Linked DNA regions of Azotobacter salinestris. The protein of the gene in region 1 interacts with the protein of each later gene in a pairwise test. Links are inferred from orthologs where the notes say so. Each region holds a gene or a part of one and is shown in the gene's direction. Other genes may lie near its edges.

The links.
Region 2: the proteins of ileS (region 1) and GCU53_RS13495 interact in binary tests that used the Escherichia coli proteins (3 or more experiments, as listed by UniProt). The link is inferred for Azotobacter salinestris from one-to-one orthologs.

Annotation. Positions count from the first base shown.
Region 1 is NZ_CP045302.1:1,640,018-1,646,495, reverse strand. Bases 1,188-4,526 are described here. They hold ileS (isoleucine--tRNA ligase), read left to right. Parts: upstream 1,188-1,494; coding sequence 1,495-4,326; downstream 4,327-4,526. Other genes in these bases: lspA (signal peptidase II), read left to right, coding at 4,363-4,526; ribF (bifunctional riboflavin kinase/FAD synthetase), read left to right, coding at 1,188-1,492. In the rest of the region: murein biosynthesis integral membrane protein MurJ, read left to right, coding at 1-406; more of ribF, read left to right, coding at 542-1,187; more of lspA, read left to right, coding at 4,527-4,866; GCU53_RS07750 (FKBP-type peptidyl-prolyl cis-trans isomerase), read left to right, coding at 4,859-5,296; ispH (4-hydroxy-3-methylbut-2-enyl diphosphate reductase), read left to right, coding at 5,362-6,309. UniProt on the Escherichia coli protein: Catalyzes the attachment of isoleucine to tRNA(Ile). As IleRS can inadvertently accommodate and process structurally similar amino acids such as valine, to avoid such errors it has two additional distinct tRNA(Ile)-dependent editing activities.
Region 2 is NZ_CP045302.1:2,898,785-2,901,659, forward strand. It holds GCU53_RS13495 (HyaD/HybD family hydrogenase maturation endopeptidase), read left to right. Parts: upstream 1-1,060; coding sequence 1,061-1,690; downstream 1,691-2,875. Other genes in the region: GCU53_RS13485 (nickel-dependent hydrogenase large subunit), read left to right, coding at 1-172; cybH (Ni/Fe-hydrogenase, b-type cytochrome subunit), read left to right, coding at 189-911; hypC (HypC/HybG/HupF family hydrogenase formation chaperone), read left to right, coding at 1,693-2,019; GCU53_RS13505 (thioredoxin domain-containing protein), read left to right, coding at 2,016-2,462; GCU53_RS13510 (hydrogenase expression/formation protein), read left to right, coding at 2,459-2,875.

The DNA of each region.
Region 1 (6,478 bases):
CCGCACGCCGGTGCGCATCGCCATGCTGACCCTGGGAGTCACCCAGGTGATGAACGTGACCTTCATTCTGACCTTTCCCGTTCCGCATGCCGGCCTGGCGCTGGCCATCGGGCTGGGGGCCTGCCTGAATGCTGGTCTGCTCTATTGGAAGCTGCGCCAGCAGCGGCGCTTCGAGCCGCAGCCGGGGTGGGGGCGGTTCCTCCTCAAGCTGCTGATGGCCGTGCTGGCGATGGGGATGGCGCTGCTCGGCCTGTTGGAGCTGATGCCGGCCTGGGAGCAGGGCGTGATGGCGGAGCGTTTCCTACGCCTGGGCGCGCTGGTGCTGGCGGGTGTCGTGACCTATTTCGGCATGTTGCTGCTGCTCGGCTTCCGGTTGCGGGATTTCTCCCGCAAGTCGATCACCTAGCCCAGGGATGCGCCGTACAGGTTGTCGTGCCGTCGGCGTTGCCGGCGGCGATCCGCGGCTGTAGGCGTCTTGCCGACCTGTTGCCAGGCCACGGCTGTGCGTATAATCGGCCACTTTGCAAGCAAGATGTTTCCTATGCAGCTGGTTCGAGGCCTCCATAATCTGCGGCCCCAGCATCGGGGTTGTGTCGCCACCATTGGGAATTTCGACGGTGTCCACCGTGGCCACCAGGCGATCCTCGCGCGCCTGCGCGAGCGCGCGACCGAGTCGGGCCTGCCCAGCTGCGTGGTGATCTTCGAGCCGCAGCCGCGGGAGTTCTTCAGTCCGCAGCGTGCCCCGGCGCGCCTGACTCGTCTGCGGGAGAAGCTGGAGCTGCTTGCGGCACAGGGTGTCGACCGGGTGCTTTGTCTGCCCTTCAATCGCCGGTTGTGCGAGCTGAGCGCTCAGGCATTCGTACAGAGCGTGCTGGTCGAGGGGTTGGGAGTGCGCCATCTGGAGGTCGGTGACGACTTTCGCTTCGGTTGCGATCGTGCCGGCGACTTCGAGTTCCTGCGCCAGGCCGGTGCGGCCGAGGGCTTTACCGTCGAGGCAGCAATCACCGTCGAGGTGGACGGTCTGCGCGTCAGCAGCACGCGGCTGCGCGCGGCCCTGAGCCACGGCGATCTGTCCCTGGCCGAGCGCCTGCTCGGCCGCCCCTTCAGCCTCTGCGGCCGGGTACTGCATGGCCAGAAGCTGGGTCGCCAGCTCGGCGCGCCGACCGCCAACGTGCAGCTCAAGCGCCGTCGGGTGCCGCTCACCGGCGTCTACCTGGTGAGCACCGAGCTGGATGGGCGGTGCTGGCCGGGAGTGGCCAACATCGGCATGCGTCCCTCGGTGGCGGGCGACGGCCGCGCCCATTTGGAGATGCATCTGCTGGATTTCGCCGGCGATCTGTACGGCCGGCACCTGCGCGTCACCTTTCATCACAAGCTGCGCGACGAGGAACGCTTCTCTTCCCTGGATGCGCTGAAAGCGGCGATCGACTCCGATATCGCCGTCGCCCGTGCCTACTGGCAGGGTAAACCGCTTACTCACGAGCCCGAATGACGATGACCGACTACAAAGCGACCCTCAACCTGCCGGAAACGGCATTCCCGATGAAGGCCGGCCTGCCGCAGCGCGAGCCGGAGACGCTGAAGCGCTGGAACAGCATTGGCCTGTATCAGAAGCTGCGGCAGATCGGTGAGGGACGTCCGAAGTTCATCCTGCACGACGGCCCGCCCTATGCCAACGGCAACATTCACATCGGCCATGCGGTCAACAAGATCATCAAGGACATGATCGTCCGCTCGAAGACCCTCGCCGGCTTCGATGCCCCCTATGTGCCGGGCTGGGACTGCCATGGCCTGCCCATCGAGCACAAGGTAGAGACCACCTTCGGCAAGAACCAGCCGGCGGATCTGACCCGCGAGCGTTGCCGCGCCTATGCCGCCGAGCAGGTCGAGGGGCAGAAGGCCGATTTCATCCGCCTCGGCGTGCTCGGCGACTGGGAAAACCCCTACAAGACCATGGAGTTCGCCAACGAGGCCGGGGAAATCCGCGCCCTGGCGAAAATGGTCGAGGGCGGCTTCGTGTTTAAGGGCCTGAAGCCGGTGAACTGGTGCTTCGACTGTGGCTCGGCGCTGGCCGAGGCGGAGGTCGAGTATCAGGACAAGAAGTCCGATGCCATCGACGTGCTCTTTCCGGTCGAGGATGCCGACAAGCTGGCCGCCGCCTTCGGTCTGGCGAGCCTGGCCAAGCCGGCCGGCATCGTCATCTGGACCACCACTCCCTGGACCATTCCGGCCAACCAGGCGCTGAACGTCCATCCGGACTTCACCTATGCGCTGGTCGACACCGGCGAGCGGCTGCTGGTGCTGGCCGAGGAACTGGTCGAGGGTTGCCTGACCCGCTACGGCCTGCAGGGGCAGGTGCTGGCCACCGCAAAAGGCGAGGCCCTGGAGCTGATCCGCTTCCGCCATCCGTTCTACGAGCGCCTCTCGCCGGTCTACCTGGCCGACTACGTCGGGCTGGACGCCGGCACCGGCATCGTCCACTCGGCGCCGGCCTACGGCGAGGACGACTTCCGCTCCTGCAAACAGTACGGCATGAGCAACGACGAGATCCTCAGCCCAGTGCAGAGCAACGGCGTATATGTGGAGTCGCTGCCGTTCTTTGGCGGCCAGTTCATCTGGAAGGCCAACCCGAACATCGTCGCCAAGCTCGCCGAGGTCGGCGCCCTGCTCAAGCACGAGAGCATCCAGCACAGCTACATGCACTGCTGGCGGCACAAGACCCCGCTGATCTACCGCGCCACTGCCCAGTGGTTCGTCGGCATGGACAGCCGGGCCAAGGATGGCAGCACCCTGCGCGAGCGCGCCCTGGCAGCCATCGAGCAGACCCAGTTCGTCCCCGCCTGGGGCCAGGCGCGCCTGCACGGGATGATCGCCGGCCGTCCGGACTGGTGCATCTCGCGCCAGCGCAACTGGGGGGTGCCGATTCCCTTCTTCCTGCACAAGGAAAGCGGCGAGCTGCATCCGCGCACCGTCGAGCTGATGGAAGAGGTGGCCAAGCGCGTCGAGCGCGAAGGCATCGAGGCCTGGTTCAGGCTCGATCCGGCCGAACTGCTCGGTGCCGAGGCCGCACAGTACGACAAGATCGCCGACACCCTGGACGTCTGGTTCGACTCGGGCACCACCCACTGGCACGTGATGCGCGGCTCGCATCCCATGGGTCATGACCAGGGCCCGCGCGCCGACCTCTACCTGGAGGGTTCCGACCAGCACCGCGGCTGGTTCCATTCCTCGCTCTTGACCGGCGCGGCCATCGACGGTCATGCGCCGTACCGCGGCCTGCTGACCCACGGCTTCACCGTGGACGAGAACGGCCGCAAGATGTCCAAGTCCCTCGGCAACGTCATCGCCCCGCAGGAAATCACCGACAGCATGGGCGCCGACATCCTGCGCCTGTGGGTATCGGCGACCGACTACTCCGGCGAGATGGCGGTGTCCAAGCAGATCCTCCAGCGCAGTGCCGACGCCTACCGGCGCATCCGCAACACTGCGCGCTTCCTGCTTTCCAACCTCAACGGCTTCGATCCGGCGAAGGATCTGCTGGCTGCCGAGGACATGCTGGCGCTGGATCGCTGGGCGGTGGACCGCGCCCTGCTGCTGCAGCGCGAGATCGAGGAGGCTTTCGACAGCTATCGCTTCTGGGTCGTCTACCAGAAGGTGCACAACTTCTGCGTGCAGGAGCTGGGCGGCTTCTACCTCGACATCATCAAGGACCGCCAGTACACCTGTGCCACCGACAGCGTGGCGCGTCGCTCCTGCCAGAGCGCCATGTACCACATCGGCGAGGCGCTGGTGCGCTGGATCGCACCGATCCTGGCGTTCACCGCCGAGGAGATCTGGCAGTATCTGCCGGGCGAGCGCAACGAGTCGGTGATGCTCAACACCTGGTATCAGGGTCTCTGCGCACTGCCGGAAGGCTTCGCCCTGGATCGCGCCTTCTGGGAGCGGGTCATGGCGGTCAAGGCCGCGGTGAACAAGGAGCTGGAGAACCAGCGCAATGCTAAGGCCATCGGTGGCAACCTGCAGGCCGAGGTCACCCTGTTCGCCGAGCCGGTCTTGGCCGAACGCCTGGCCCTGCTGGGCGACGAGCTGCGCTTCGTGCTGATCACCTCAGCCGCCCGGGTCCAGCCCCTCGAGGCCGCGCCGGCCGATGCGGTGGATACCGAGGTCGGCGGTCTGCGGATCCGGGTAGTCAAGTCGGCCCACGTCAAATGCGCCCGCTGCTGGCACCACCGCGAAGACGTCGGCGCCGATCCGGCGCATCCGGAAATCTGCGGGCGCTGCGTGGAGAACATCCAGGGCGAAGGCGAGGTCCGCCGGCATGCGTGATCTGCATTGCAGGCGCGGCAGGTCAGGTATGCGCCCATGAATTCCCGTTTCGGCAAGCTTCCCTGGCTCTGGCTGAGCCTGCTGGTATTCGTCCTCGACCAGGCCAGCAAGCTCTATTTCGAGGGCACCCTGCGACTCTACCAGCAGATCGAGATCGTTCCCGGTCTGTTCAGCTGGACCCTGGCCTACAATACCGGCGCCGCCTTCAGCTTCCTCGCCGGCGAGTCCGGCTGGCAGCGCTGGCTGTTCGCCCTGATCGCCATCGCAGTCAGTGGCGTGCTGGTGGTCTGGCTCAAGCGCCTCCAGGCCGCCGAGACCTGGCTGGCCGTCGCTCTGGCTCTGGTGCTGGGCGGCGCCGTGGGCAATCTGTTCGATCGTGTGGCCTATGGCCATGTGATCGACTTCATCCTGGTGCACTGGCAGGACCGCTGGTTCTTCCCGGCATTCAACCTGGCCGACAGTGCCATTACCGTGGGCGCCATCATGCTGGCGCTGGATATGTTCATCAGCAAGAAGTCCGGAGAAACCGCCCATGACTGAGCTGCGTATCGGTCCCGATCGGGAAGTCACCCTACATTTTGCCATCAAGCTCGACTCGGGCGATGTGGTCGACAGCACCTTCGACAAGCGTCCGGCCACCTTTCGGGTCGGCGATGGCAATCTGTTGCCCGGTTTCGAGCTGTCCCTCTACGGCCTCAAGGCCGGCGACCGGCGCGCCCTGCCGATCGCGCCGGAGCAGGGCTTCGGCCGGCCCAACCCACAGAACGTGCAGGTCATGCCACGCAGCCAGTTCGAGGGCATGGAACTCTCGGAAGGCCTGCTGGTGATCTTCAACGACGCAGCCAGCGGCGAGATGCCGGGGGTCGTCAAGTCCTTCGACGACAAGCAGGTCACCGTCGACTTCAATCATCCGCTGGCCGGACGCGACTTGACCTTCGAGGTGGAAATCCTCGAGGTCAAACCCGTCTGAGCATCGGAGATCCGGCGGGCGAGACCCGCCGCGGCCGTCACCCGCCATTTCCCGCCGAGGCCCCCATGCACATCAAGCTCGCCAATCCCCGTGGCTTCTGCGCTGGCGTCGATCGCGCCATCGAGATCGTCAACCGCGCCCTGGAGGTCTTCGGCCCGCCGATCTACGTGCGCCATGAGGTGGTGCACAACAAGTTCGTGGTGGAGGACCTGCGCTCGCGCGGAGCCATCTTCGTCGAGGAGCTGGATCAGGTGCCGGACAACGTCATCGTCATCTTCAGCGCCCACGGCGTGTCCCAGGCGGTGCGCCAGGAGGCCGAGCGGCGCGGGCTCAAGGTGTTCGACGCCACCTGTCCGCTGGTGACCAAGGTGCACCTGGAGGTCGCTCGCTACAGTCGCGACGGCCGCGAGTGCATTCTCATCGGCCACCAGGGGCATCCGGAAGTGGTGGGCACCATGGGGCAGTACGATACGGCCAAGGGTGGCGCCATCTATCTGGTGGAGGACGAGGAGGATGTCGCCCGCCTGCAGGTGCGCAATCCCGGATTCCTGGCTTTCGTCACCCAGACCACCCTGTCCATGGACGACGCCGCCCGGGTGATCGATGCCTTGCGCGCCCGCTTTCCGAGCATTGGTGGCCCGCGCAAGGACGATATCTGCTATGCCACCCAGAACCGCCAGGACGCGGTCAAGCAACTGGCCAGCGAGTGTCAACTGGTGCTGGTGGTCGGCAGTCCCAGCAGCTCCAATTCCAATCGCCTGCGCGAGCTGGCCGAGCGCATGGGGGTCCCCGCCTATCTGGTCGACGGTGCCGAGGATCTGCGCCGCGAATGGTTCGAAAATGTCCTGCGTGTCGGCATCACTGCCGGCGCCTCGGCTCCGGAAGTGCTGGTGCGCGGAGTCATCGAGCGTTTGCAGCAGTGGGGCATCGCCGATGTCGAGGAGCTTACTGGACGGGAGGAGAATGTCACCTTCTCGATGCCGAAGGAATTGCGGGTGGTGCAGGTGGACTAAACCGTTTGCATCGATATTCCGCTGCGGAGTCTGAGTAAGGACACCTCTTCATTTCTCAAGTTGGTAGTTGCCTTGCAGCGCCACGTCAAAATTGCGCACTTATCCTGAGAACGGGCAGGGTAAGGGCGCTATCTTCACCTCCATTCATGCCCGGCAGCGTCATTGGCCG
Region 2 (2,875 bases), 1.3 Mb from region 1 along the record:
TCTGGGCAACATCGGCGCCTACGAGGCCGCGCTGCTCAACACGAAGATGGAGCGTCCGGACGAGCCGGTGGAGATCCTGCGCACCCTGCACAGCTTCGACCCCTGTCTGGCCTGCTCGACCCACGTGATGTCGCCGGACGGCCAGGAGCTGACCCGGGTGAAGGTCCGCTGAACCGGAGGATTGCGCGATGGCACTGGAAAAATCCCTGGAGGCCGGCGACGGCCAGGAGAAGGTCCGCAAGCAGACCGCGGTGTACGTCTACGAGGCGCCGCTGCGCCTCTGGCACTGGCTCACGGCGCTGTCGATCGTCGTGCTTGGCGTGACCGGCTACTTCATCGGCGCGCCGCTGCCGACGATGCCCGGCGAGGCGATGGACAACTACCTGATGGGCTACATCCGCTTCGCTCACTTCGCCGCCGGCTACGTGCTGGCCATCGGCTTCGTCGGCCGGGTCTACTGGGCCTTCGTCGGCAACCACCACGCCCGCGAGCTGTTCCTCGTGCCGGTGCACCGCAAGGCCTGGTGGAAGGAGCTGTGGCACGAGGTGCGCTGGTACCTGTTCCTCGAGAAGACCCCGAAGAAGTACATCGGCCACAACCCGCTGGGCCAACTGGCGATGTTCTGCTTCTTCGTGATCGGCGCGGTGTTCATGAGCGTCACCGGCTTCGCCCTCTACGCCGAGGGGCTGGGGCAGGGCAGCTGGGCCGACCGGCTGTTCGGCTGGGTGATCCCGCTGTTCGGCCAGAGCCAGGACGTGCACACCTGGCATCATCTTGGCATGTGGTACCTCGTCGTCTTCGTCATGATCCACGTCTATCTGGCCGTGCGCGAAGACATCGTGTCCCGGCAGTCGCTGATCTCCACCATGGTCGGCGGCTGGCGGATGTTCAAGGACGACCGGCCGGACTGACCGCCGCTGGCGCACCGCCAGGGGGCGCAGGCAGTCTGCGCCGCACCGTTTTTCACCACCCGGGTCGCTGTGTCGCCCCGGGTTTTCGCCATCAGGGACGTGCGAGTTGACCCACGGTCCGGGCCACAACGCCCGGTGGTAAACGATCCATGACAGGCTCCAGCCCCAACATCCTCATTCTCGGCATCGGCAATCTGCTCTGGGCGGACGAAGGCTTCGGCGTGCGCTGTGTCGAGCTGCTCAACGAGCGCTACCGCTTCCCCGACAGCGTGCGGCTGATGGACGGCGGCACCCAGGGCATCTATCTGGTGCAGCACGTCCAGCAGGCCGACTGCCTGATCGTCTTCGACGCCGTCGACTACGGCCTGGCACCCGGCACCCTGAAGCTCGTGCGCGACGACGAGGTGCCCAGGTTCATGGGCGCCAAGCGCATGAGCCTGCACCAGACCGGCTTCCAGGACGTGCTGGCGCTGGCCGCGTTCACCGGTGCCTATCCGCGCGAGCTGCTGCTGATCGGCGTGCAGCCCGAGGAACTGGAGGACTTCGGCGGCAGCCTGCGCGAGCCGGTACGTGCCCAGCTGGAGCCGGCGCTGCAGGTCGCCCTGGCCTTCCTCGCCGAGCGCGGGGTGTTCGCCGCGCCGCGCGACGGCGACGCCGAGCAACTGGCGCCGGCGCAGCTGGCCCTCGGCCGCTACGAGGCCGAGCGTCCGGCCGAGGACGTGGCCTACCGTCACGGCGACATCCGCTTCATCGCGCAGCCGGGCCGGGAGGAGGACTGAGCATGTGCATCGGTATTCCCCTGCAGGTGCTGGAGTGCGCGCCGGGCCGCGCCCTGTGCGGCGACGAGCGCGGCGCGCGCTGGATCGACACGCGGCTGATCGAGCCGCCGGCGCCCGGCGACTGGCTGCTGGTGTTCCTCGATGCCGCCCGCGAAGCCCTCGATGCCGGGCGCGCCGCGCAGATCCGCGAGGCCCTGCGCGCGCTGCAGGCCGTGCAGGCGGGCGACCTGGCCGCCCTCGACGGCCTGTTCGCCGACCTCGACCGTGAGCCGCAACTGCCGCCCCACCTGCAGGCGCAACTGCCCCCCAAGGAGCCGAATAGCCCATGAGCCACCCCCTGATCGAGCGTCTGACCGCGACGCTCGGCTACCCCCTGCTGGACGCCGCCGGTCTCGACCGCCAGGTGCAGGCGCAGCCGTTCTCCGTGCTGTTCTTCGCCGGCGACCCCAAGCGCTTTCCCGAGTCGCTCGACGTCGCGGTGATCCTGCCGGAGCTGGTCAAGGCCTTCCCGCAGCTCAGTCCGGCGCTGATCGCCGGTGAAGACGAGGCCGGCCTGCAGGGGCGCTACGGTTTTTCCGTCTGGCCGAGCCTGGTGTTCCTCAAGGAGGGGCGTTACCTGGGCAGCCTGTCGCGGGTGCTGAACTGGGGCGAATACCTCGAGCGCATCCCGGCGATCCTCGCCGGCGAACCCGAGGACCTGCCACGCATTCCCGTGCTGTCGCTGGATGGCGGCGCACCTTCCTGTAGCCAAATGGAGATTAGCGAACCATGACCGGCGATCTGCCCCTTCTCCCACCCGGCTTCGGCCCCGGCTCGCACGGCGAAAAGGACCGGCTCGACTACCTGCCGATGCCGCGCGAGATGCACACCTTCGAGCGTCCTGCGCTGCCGGAGCCCGGGCAACTGGGCGCGCACCCCATCGCCCTGGCGCTGCTGGAGCGGCTGCAGGAGGCGCTGGGCGCCTACCGGATCGGCGAGCAGAGCCGGGTGATCGGCCTCGACCGCCAGCCCAAGGCCGACCTGAAGCTGCTCCAGCAGATCCTCGGCGAGGGCGAGGTGGCGATCCAGGTCGGCGGCCAGCGCCCGGCGCGCATCCAGGAGACCGTGCTGGCCGGGGTCTGGTGGGTGCAGCTGCAGGTCGGCCTGGGCGAGGTCGTCGGCCAATGGCTGGAAGTGGCCGACGTT